Regions from separate parts of the Ensifer sp. 4252 genome, predicted to be linked through region 2. Evidence: riboswitches for the same ligand, from Rfam matches in the RefSeq annotation. Region 2 holds a riboswitch; the other holds the start of a gene.

Region 1 (5,157 bases), on a different contig from region 2:
TAGCACCAGCCTGTCGGCATTGCTGCCGAGCACGCGTGTGACGAGCGCCACGAGCGCGGTCGCGACCAGCGCGCCGGCAAAGGCAAACAGCGGCACGGTGGCAAGGCCGAGGATGAGGCCGGTGTGCAGCAGCGCGATGATTGCGCCGAGCGCGCCGCCGGAGGACACGCCGAGAAGATGCGGATCGGCAAGCGGATTGCGCGTCACCGCCTGCAGCACGGCGCCGGTCAGCGCCAGCCCGGCCCCGACCAGCCCGGCAAGCACCACGCGCGGCAGGCGCACATCCCAGACGATGCTTTCGCGGCCGGCCGACCAGGCAACGTCGACGCTGCCAGGCGACAGCTTCGAGACGATGATCGACCAGACGGTCGAGACCGGGATCGGCGCCGAGCCCAATGACACGGCGGCAGTGATCGTCAGGCACAACAACAGCAGCGCCGTGAGAAAGGCGGTCGTGGTTTTCACAGTCCGTCCCTGGTCAGATATTGGAGTGGAAGGGCGGGGACATGCGAAAAGGCATGCCCCGGGAGCATGCGGCAAGGCACGCCCCCGCTGACGCCTCAGTTACATCGCCTGCCCGTGAAAGGCCTTGGCAAGCCGCGCGATGGCATCGATGTTGCGCGGACCCGGCGTCGCCTCGACATAGTCGAGCACCACGAAGCGGTCGTTCTTGACGGCGTCGATGTTCTTGAAGGCCGGGTTGCTCTTCATGAAGGCGATCTTCTGCTCGGCGGTCACCTCGCCATAGTTGACGATCACCACCACCTCGGGGTTCTTGTCGATCACCGGCTCCCAGGAAATCTCGGTCCAGCTCTTCTCCACACCGTCCATGACGTTGACGCCGCCGGCCGCCTCAATCATCGCCGTCGGAATGCCGAACCGGCCTGATGTGAACGGCTTCTCCTCGCCGGAATCATAGACGAAGACACGGGTCGGGCGCTCGATGCCGCCGATGCCTGTGGTGATCTTGTCGAGATCGCGGCGATAGCCGTCGACGAGCGCCTGCGCCCGGTCCTCGACGCCGAAGATGCGGCCGAGATTGAGGAGATCGGCGAACATGTCGTCCATGACAGGCTTGCCCTTGGCCATGACGTGGATGCAGGATTCGGTCAGCTCGTAGACGTTGATCTTGAAGGGCTCGAGCGTTTCCGGCGTCACCTCGCCGCCGACCTTCATGCCGTAGTTCCAGCCGGCGAAGTAGAAGTCGGCGTCGGCATTGAGCAGCACTTCCTTGGTCGGATACTTTTCCGAAAGCTCCGGCAGCGCCTTGACGCCCTCGCGCAGCTTTTCGTCCAGCGTCTTCCAGCCGGAAACGCCGGTATAGCCGACCATGCGGTCCTGCAGCTTAAGGGCCAGCATCATTTCGGTGAGGTTGACGTCGTTGGAAACGGCCCGCTTGGGCGCCGCCTCGAAGGTCACCTCGCGGTTGCAGCTCTTGACCGTCACGGGATAGGCAAGCGCCGGCGCGGCGCCAAGCGTGAGAAGCAGAAGGGCGGAACTGGCAAATAGGGTCTTCATGATGGCATCGATCCCTGTCGAGCGAGTGAAAAGGAAAAGCGCGCGCCGCTGGCAACGGCGTTGCTATGGGCTGTGGCGGTGACGCCGAAGGCGGCGGAAAGCGCTTGCGGGTTGAGCACGTCTTCGGGCGAACCAAAGGCCGTCATGCGACCCTCCGTCAGGATCGCCACGTCGGTCGCGAATTCCGCGGCCAGGTTGATGTCGTGCAGCGTGGTGACGATCGTCAGCTGCAGCGTCTGCAGCAGCTCGAGAATTTCGAGCTGATGGCGGATGTCGAGATGGTTGGTCGGCTCGTCCAGGATGATGATGCGCGGCTGCTGGGCCAGCGCCCGGGCAATCAGCACCCGCTGCTTCTCGCCACCCGAAAGTGTGGAGAATTGCCGTCCGGCAAGGTGAGTGAGATCGAGATGCTCGAGCGCATGCGCCACCGTCTCGCGATCCCTCGCCGTCCAGCCGCTCACGCCTTCCCGCCGGGGTATGCGGCCCATCATCACCACGTCGCGCACGCTGAAGGGAAAATCGCTCGGCATTTCCTGCAGCACGACGGCAATGATCTTGGCCGCCTCGCGCGCCGTCATCGCCCAGATGTCGACCCCATCGACCTCGATCGTGCCTGCCGTCGGCTGGGCCGAGCGATAGAGGCAGCGCAGCAGCGATGTCTTGCCGGCGCCGTTCGGACCGAGAATGGCAAGCCGGCTGCCGGGCGTAATGGCAAAGTCGACCTCGCGGACCAGCCGCAGATCCGGGCGCGGACCCCAATCCAGGGCGCGGACCCGAAGGCCGGCGCCTGTCGCGGTGCAGCTCATTGGCTTATCCCTCCCCGCGCCATCATTGGAAAAGCCCGCCGATGTCTTCGGAGACCAACAGCGCTGCCGGTATGCGCGCCAGCGTCTTGCCGTTGAGCCCGCGCGGCCGCTCGGCCGCCCGCGTCATGCCGTCGTTTCGCTTGGCATAGGCCGTGGCGAAAGAAACAAGATCATCGATATCCTCCTCGGGCGAGATGTCGCCGAACAGGTAGGTCGCCTTCCCCGTTGCCTGGAAAGCGATGGTGCAGGGCCTCGTGCAGGCCGCCATACAGACCGTTCCGGCAATGGAGAAATCCCGGTCGAGCGGCTCGCCGAGTGCGGCAATGCTGCGGTTCAACCGCTGGATGAGATCCGCGCCCGGACGGCAGGGGCCGCCGGTGAAACGGCAATCGGTGCAGACCGTTATCTTGTGCTGCCGGGAAACCGGGTTGGCCATATCTCTTCTCCGCCGGATTGGTCCGGAGAGAATGTGGCAAAGCGGCATGATGACGGATGGCCGTCGCGCAAAAACCAGTTCTTTTCCATCGGAACACCCCGTCCGTTGTGGTTGATCGGTTCGATGGCAGGTCTCCTGGCTCGCGGGTCGCGGCGCATCCACGTCTTCCCGGCTGAACGCCAGTGACATGGTGTGAATGCGCTTTCCGCTCACAGTTGCGGGGGCAGCCACGGTTTCGGCCCCATCAGGGTCGTCCGCTCCGTGTTCCCTTTTCAGCCGCTTCCGCATTGTCGCGGTTGCAGCACCATCACCGCCTTCGTCGCACACTTCGGCGGAGGTGACAACCGCCGGGACAGGTCGGCCGAGGCATATCAACATGCGGCTTTTCATCATGCGCAATCGTTACGAAATAACATTACATCATTCAACAAAAAAATGGCCCGAAACGAAGGGGAGGCAAAGGCCTCCCTTTGTCGGCCGAGTTGGCTGGCGAACTCGCCCGGAACTGCCAACGGGCGTATTCTTCGATGGTGCCGGTGTGGAAAGGAGATCTGCCATGGCTGCCTATCTGATTGCGGATGTCGAGGTCACGGATGCCGCGGCTTTTGAAGAATACATACGGGAGGTGCCGGCAACGGAAGCGCGTTATGGCGGCCGATATTTGGGCCGCGGTGGCGCGACCCGGGTGCTCGAAGGCGACTGGGAGCCGCATCGGCTCGTCATTGTCGAGTTCCCGGAAATGCACTCCTTGCTCGAGTGGTACAACTCGCCGGAGTATCAACGCCTCAAGGCGATCCGCGAACGCTGCGCGAGGACGCGGATCATGACGCTGGAAGGCGTTTCCGCATAGCGCGGTCCCGCCAGCCGCCACCGCCCGAATGATCAATCGCCACGGCACCGGAGGCGCCGGAAAGGTCCTTGTATCGAACTGGGGGCGATTGGTTTCCCCTGTCTCGGCACGCCGGGGGAAAGCCCTTCCAAAGCACCGAGGCGCCAGCCGGTAACGCCATCCGTTACTGTTACGTACTTGAAGAGAGGCACAATCGGTGATGTGCTTTCGAAGGAAGTGATCGCGCCATTCAGCAGATGCACAGCGACTTACGCCGGCATCGCCCATATTTCGGGCGCCGACGACACAATTTCTCATGCGACGTAGTATCCAGCCTGTCCGCGTAAGTCCCGAATGCGAGTAATGGCAAACCAGCTTTCTGAAGGGGATGACAGTGAATCCAATAGATTTTTTCGTTGAGACACTCCGCACCTATCCTGCCGTCGCCGTCTTTCTTGCGCTCGGCATCGGTTTCCTGATCGGTCCTATCAAGATCGCCGGGTTCAACCTTGGAAACGTCACCGCCACGCTTCTGGCGGGTGTCGTCATCGGACAGCTGGGGATCCAGGTTTCGGGCGACCTGAAGTCGACCTTGTTCCTTCTGTTCCTGTTTGCCGTCGGCTACGGCGTCGGCCCGCAGTTCGTTCGCGGCCTGAGCACGGATGGGCCCAAGCAGATCCTCTTTGCCCTGTCGGTATTGGTGCTGTGCCTGATCGTGCCTTATCTGTGCGCCCTCATCGCCGGGCTGCCGCTCGGCTATGGCGCAGGCATGTACGCCGGCTCCCAGACGATTTCGGCGGCCATCGGCGTTGCCAGCGACCAGATCAACGCGATGGGCTTGAGCGCCGAACAGGCCAAGACCTACACCGATCAGATCCCGATTGGCTATGCGGTGACCTATATCTGGGGCACCATCGGCTCGGCGATCATCCTGGCACAGCTCGGGCCCAAGCTACTCGGCATCGATCTCCCGGCCGCCTGCAAGGAGTACGAGGCGAAGCTCGGCGGCGGCGCCGAGAGCAGCGAACCCGGGATCACACACGCCTACCACGACTTCGGCCTCAGGGCCTATCGCGTCGAAGAGGCGAGCGGGCTCACCGGAACGCCGGTCAAGAACCTGCTTCCTGGCATCCGCGTCTTCGTCGAACGGTTGCGGCGTGGTGGCCAGATCATCGAAGCGGATGGTAACACCGTGCTGCAGCCGGGCGACATTGTCGCCTTCTCCGGCAGACGCGCTTTGCTCGTCGAGCACCTGGACTCCAAGCTCGTTGAGGTCGAGGACAAGGAACTGCTGAACGCCGAAGCCGAGGTCGTCGACGTCTACGTGACCAGCAAAGCGCTCGCCGGCAGGACGCTCGCCGACGTCAGCACCGAAGATTGGGCCCGCGGCGTCTATGCCCGCAAGATCATGCGCTCGCTGGTCGAGATCCCGGTCCTGCCCGGCACGACCGTCGAGCGCGGCGATATCGTCACCCTCGGCGGCGCCAGGAGACATGTCGAAGCGGCGATCAAGGCGCTCGGCTTTGCCGATCGCCCGGTCGAAACCACCGACATCGCCTTCCTCGGCT
Region 2 (5,157 bases):
CCGGGGCCGATCTCGTTCGGATAGGCCTGATCGGTAAAGGCACCGAGCAGTTCCATCTTCGAGCGCGAGGTCTCGATGGAGATGACATCGGCATCCATCGCCGCGATCGCTGCCATGATGTCGTTGAACTCCGAGTAGCACATGTGGGTGTGGATCTGGGTTTCGTCACCGACGCCCGAGGCGCTGATGCGGAAGCACTCCACAGCCCAGTCGAGATAGGCCTTTCGATCGGCCTGCCTAAGGGGAAGCCCTTCGCGCAACGCCGGTTCGTCGATCTGGATCACGGCGATGCCGGCCGCTTCCAGGTCCGTCACCTCGTCGCGCAGCGCCAGCGCGATCTGACGGCATACGATCGACCGGGGCAGGTCGTCGCGCACGAACGACCATTGCAGCATCGTCACCGGGCCGGTGAGCATGCCCTTCATCGGCCTGTCCGTCAGCGACTGCGCATAGGTTGCCCAATCCACCGTCATCGGGTTCGGCCGCGAGACATCGCCGAAGATGATTGGCGGGCGGACATAGCGCGAGCCGTAGCTCTGCACCCAGCCGCTTTGGGTGAAGGCATAGCCGGAAAGCTGCTCGCCGAAATACTGCACCATGTCGTTGCGTTCGAACTCGCCGTGCACCAGCACCTCGATACCGATCTCCTCCTGCCAGCGCACGGCCTTCTCGGTTTCCTGACGCAGATAGGCGAGGTAGTCGACATAGCTGAGCTCGCCCTTGGCATGCAGCGATCGTGCCTGGCGCACTTCGGGTGTCTGCGGGAAGGAGCCGATCGTCGTCGTCGGGAAGAGCGGCAGTGCCAGCCTTTCCTCCTGCAGCCGCCGACGTGTCGCAAAGCCCGATTGGCGGCGGCTGTCCGCTGCCGTCAGGTTCTTAAGGCGTCCGGCAACCAGCGGGTCGTGGACCTTGAGCGAGGTCAGCCGCGCCTCGGCGGCTGCGATCGACCTTGCAAAGACCTGCTCGGGATTGGCAAGACCGGGCTCGAAGGCGCGGGCAAGCAGGCTGAGCTCGTCCAGTTTCTGCAGGGCGAAGGCAAGCCAGGAGACGAGCTCCGGATCGAGCGCCTTTTCGAGATCGAGGTCGATTGGCACGTGCAACAGGGAGCACGACGGTGCAAGCTCGATACGGTCGCGGCCATGCGCCTCGATCAACGGCTGCAGCCGGCGGAAGAGACCGGCAAGATCGGTCCGCCACACATTGCGGCCATCGACGACGCCAAGCGACAATACTAGCTGCGCCGGAGCCGATTGAAGCAGGAGGTCGAGCTGCTGTGGTGCACGCACCAGATCGACATGCAGCCCGGCAACCGGCAGCGAAAGGGCCGTCGGCAGGTTGTCACCGATCGCGCCGAAATAGGTCGCCAGCATGATTTTCAGCTGCGGGATCTCTGAGGCGAACGTCTGGTAGGTCAGCGCCAGCGCCCGGCGTTCCCGCTCGTTGAGATCGAGCACCAGGCAGGGCTCGTCGATCTGCACCCATTCGACGCCGGCTTCCGCAAGCTCGCTCAGCAACTTCACATAAACAGGCAACAGCCGCTCGAGCAGATCGATCGTGTCGAACCCGCCGGCATGCGCCTTGCCGAGCTTCAGGAAGGTGACCGGGCCAAGGACGACAGGGCGGGTGGCATGCCCGAGCGTCTTGGCTTCCAGGAAGGCTTCAAGCGGCGCATTTCGCGTCAGCTCGAAACGCTGATCCTCCGTGAATTCCGGAACCATGTAGTGGTAGTTGGTGTCGAACCACTTGGTCATCTCCAGCGCCTGGTTGCCGCTGTCAGGCCCACCATGCGCACCGGATGCACAGGTCGCAGTCGTCGAACCGCGTGCCATGGCGAAATAGATGTCGAGATCGGCCGGACCACCCTTCCAACCATAGGCCGGCGGCACGGCGCCGACGAGCACGGATGTGTCGAGAACCTGATCGTAAAGCGAGAAGTCGTTCGATGGAATGATCTGGATTCCGCGCGCCTTTTGCGCGGCCCAGTTTTCCGCCCGCAGCTTGGCGGCGACGTCGAGCAGGTCCTGTCTGTCGATCTTGCCGGCCCAATAGCGCTCCAGCGCGAACTTCAGTTCACGATGGCTGCCAATACGTGGAAAGCCGAGATTGGCTGTCTTGATGGTCATTTCCTTACCCCGAAGGTTGTGGGCAAGGCTTTGAATGCGACGCATCCACGACCGAGATAGGCTCGATCGTCAAAGGCGACACATCGGACACCCCGCCCGTGGACGTTATCTATCGCGGCAGGTCTCCTGGCTTGCGGGTCAACACGAACCGTCCCGTCTTCCCGAGGCGTCTCCCTCAGTGACATCATTGGACGGCCGCTCGCCGCTTACAGTTGCGGGGGCAGCTCCGGCATAGGCGCCTTGCGGCGCCGCACCGAATTCCCTCTTAGCTCCGACCCGTCGTGAGACGAGCCGCAGAACCACGATTGCTCGACAATGCCCTGCAAAGGCGGGCAGGTCAATCGTATAAAGAAATGTATATGTCTTTATTTTCACTCATCTGCGATCGTAGGCCGTTCACAGTGGCAGGTCGCGGCATGGCATCACGACACGTTGTCTGCACTGGAACCACGCCGTCATCCGTTACCAGGGGCGACGGAGCGTTGCCGGGATCGGGATCTGTTACGCGCTGCCACGGAACGGCAATGTCGCCGGCGCGCGCCAGAATGCGCTCATTGTCACGCGTCAGGCCAATGTCTCTAAGCTGGAATTCGCTGAATGTATCGATGGTTGTCGTGACGTCGGCAGCTCTCCTGGCCAGTGTCCGGGCATGGCGGATGATCGATCGCAGTGCGCTAAGCATTGCTAACCCTTTCATTTCTGCGGTGATGTGTTCGCGAGAAAATTGAGGATTTTGGTGGTTTCGCGCAAAGCAGTTTCTCGCATGCTGCCATAAAGAATGCTTATCTCAGCGGATGAGCAAGATTCCCCCCATGAGCGCGGTGCGCGCCTTCGAGGCCGCCGCCCGGCACTTGAGCTTTACCCGTGCGGCGCAGGAGCTCGGCATGACCCAAGCGGCCGTCAGCTATCAGATCCGGCTACTGGAAGACCGCACGGGCACGCCGCTCTTCGTCAGTCTGCCGCGCGAAGTGCGATTGACGGCCGCCGGACGGCAGCTCGCGCCGAGGGTGACCGAGGCGCTCGACCTTTTGGGCACGGCCTTCTCAGAGATCGCCGACAAGACCGAACATCACCTGCACATCTCGGTGCTTCCGACCGTGGTCTCAAGCTGGCTCGGCTCAAGGCTCGCCTCGTTCCAGGCGGCCCATCCGAACATCAGCATTCGCGTGCACATGTCGACCGAGCTGATCGACTTCAAGCGCGATGCGATCGACCTCGTGGTGCGCAGCGGCAACGGCGACTGGCCGGGCCATGACGCGTTTCCGCTTTTCCCGATCGAATACCTGCCGGTCTGCACGCCGACATTCCTTGAAAAACACCAGCTCAAGCATCCTTCCGACGTTCTCAAGGTGAGGCGCTTCGGTAATGCAAGCTGGTGGCGGCGCTGGATGGTCGAAACCGGCGTGGAGCCGCCGGCAAGCAATGGCACCGAGCTGATCTTCGACGTCCAGGCGATGGATGTGGCCACCACATTGCTCGACCATGGCATTGCCATGGTCGTCTCGACCTTTCTGATCGAGGAGCTTCGCAGCGGGAAACTCATCCGACCGTTCAACCATGTGGTCAGGGACGGTCGGGCCTATTGGCTGGTCTATCCGCAAAGTCATCGTCGGCAAAAGAAGATCCAGGCGTTTCGCGAGTGGATCATTGCCGAAGCCGCCGCGTCGAACGCGTCGCTTGCAGCGGCGATGGGCGAGTGAGTGAGGCCGACAGGCGGTGGCAAAACACAGCCAGCCATGAATTATTATTCATGGCGTGAATTATATTGACAGAAGCCTTGGGCGTCGTTTTAATCACGACAGTCGGAAGTCGAGGAGGAGTTCCGGCAAACTCACACATCAGCGGTCATTTCTGACGGCACCATTGGTTTTGGGAGGGGCTTCGGCCTCAAGGAGGACGCGTGCGCACTTTTTTGAGCACGACCGCACTGGCGGTCATTGCAACGACGTTTCTGGCTGGCCCCGCCAGCGCGGAGACGGCTAACCCGTTTCGCTGCGAACCCGGCGAAAAATACGTCATGAACGTGATGGTATCGGGCGTCGAATACTGGTTCCCGGTCTATGAAATGTTCAAGCAGGCCGGCCAGCAGTTCGGCTGCGAGACCGAATATACCGGCACCCCGGAATACGACGTCAACAAGCAGATCGCCACGTTCGATCAGGCGCTGGCGCAGAACCCGGCTGGCATCCTTGTCCATCCGATGAACTCGGATCCGTTCATCGAGCCGATCAACCGCGCGATCGACCAGGGCACGGCGGTCGTCACCTTTGCCGCCGACTCGCCGCTCTCCAAGCGCATCTCGTTCATCACCTCGGACAACACCCGCGAAGGCGTCTACGCCGCTGATGCGATCGCCGAGAAGATGGGCGGCAAGGGCGAATATGCCGTTCTGGAAAACCCCGGCCAGGACAACCACGACAAGCGGATCGCCGCCTTCGTCGGCCGCATGGCTGAAAAGTGGCCTGATATGAAACTCGTCGGACGCGCCGCGTCCAACCAGGATCCGAACAAGGCCTATCAGGGCCTGATGAGCCTGATCCAGGCCAATCCTAACCTCGGCGCAGTCTTCATGCCGGAAGCCAACTCGGCGATCGGTGCTGCGCAGGCGAGCAAGGAAAGCGGTGGCAAGGTTCTCGTGATGTGCGCCGACGTCAATGCCAACATCCTCGACATGATCAAGGCCGGTGAAGTGTTCGGCTCGATCAACCCGAACCAGGGCATGCAGGGCTATATGGGCTTCATGCTGCTGTGGCTTGCCAAGCACCCCGAGCTCATCGACCCGATGAACGACGCCAAGCGTTCCGGCTTCAACCCGATGAGCATCCCCTTCGTCGACAACGGTCTCTCCATCGTCACCGCCGCCAATGCGGACGACTTCTACTGGGACAAGTACCTGAAGCGCCGCGGCACCAAGGGCATTGACGAGTAAGAAGCTTTGACATGGCTATCCGGGGTGTCCGGATAGCCGGTCGAACGAGTAAGAGTGGAGAAGGCGATGATATCGCAGCCGGTCCTTCAGGTCCGCAACGTCACC

The links. A riboswitch is a leader RNA that binds a small molecule or an ion and turns the genes downstream of it on or off. The one in region 2 is predicted to bind cobalamin.
Region 1: linked by a shared signal. The riboswitch ahead of ABIE33_RS25300 (DUF1636 family protein) and the one ahead of metE (5-methyltetrahydropteroyltriglutamate--homocysteine S-methyltransferase) in region 2 are both predicted to bind cobalamin.

The regions. Positions count from the first base shown of each region.
Region 1 covers NZ_JBNDIU010000017.1:23,797-28,953, reverse strand. Annotated here, with positions in the region: gene ABIE33_RS25315 (FecCD family ABC transporter permease) at 1-465, opposite strand, end outside; gene ABIE33_RS25310 (ABC transporter substrate-binding protein) at 565-1,518, opposite strand; gene ABIE33_RS25305 (ABC transporter ATP-binding protein) at 1,515-2,324, opposite strand; gene ABIE33_RS25300 (DUF1636 family protein) at 2,347-2,760, opposite strand; cobalamin riboswitch at 2,869-3,084, opposite strand; gene ABIE33_RS25295 (DUF1330 domain-containing protein) at 3,317-3,610, shown strand; gene aspT (aspartate-alanine antiporter) at 3,984-5,157, shown strand, end outside.
Region 2 covers NZ_JBNDIU010000005.1:146,808-151,964, forward strand. Annotated here, with positions in the region: gene metE (5-methyltetrahydropteroyltriglutamate--homocysteine S-methyltransferase) at 1-2,123, opposite strand, end outside; cobalamin riboswitch at 2,223-2,442, opposite strand; gene ABIE33_RS13850 (hypothetical protein) at 2,461-2,805, opposite strand; gene ABIE33_RS13855 (LysR substrate-binding domain-containing protein) at 2,936-3,823, shown strand; gene ABIE33_RS13860 (substrate-binding domain-containing protein) at 4,024-5,052, shown strand; gene ABIE33_RS13865 (sugar ABC transporter ATP-binding protein) at 5,119-5,157, shown strand, end outside.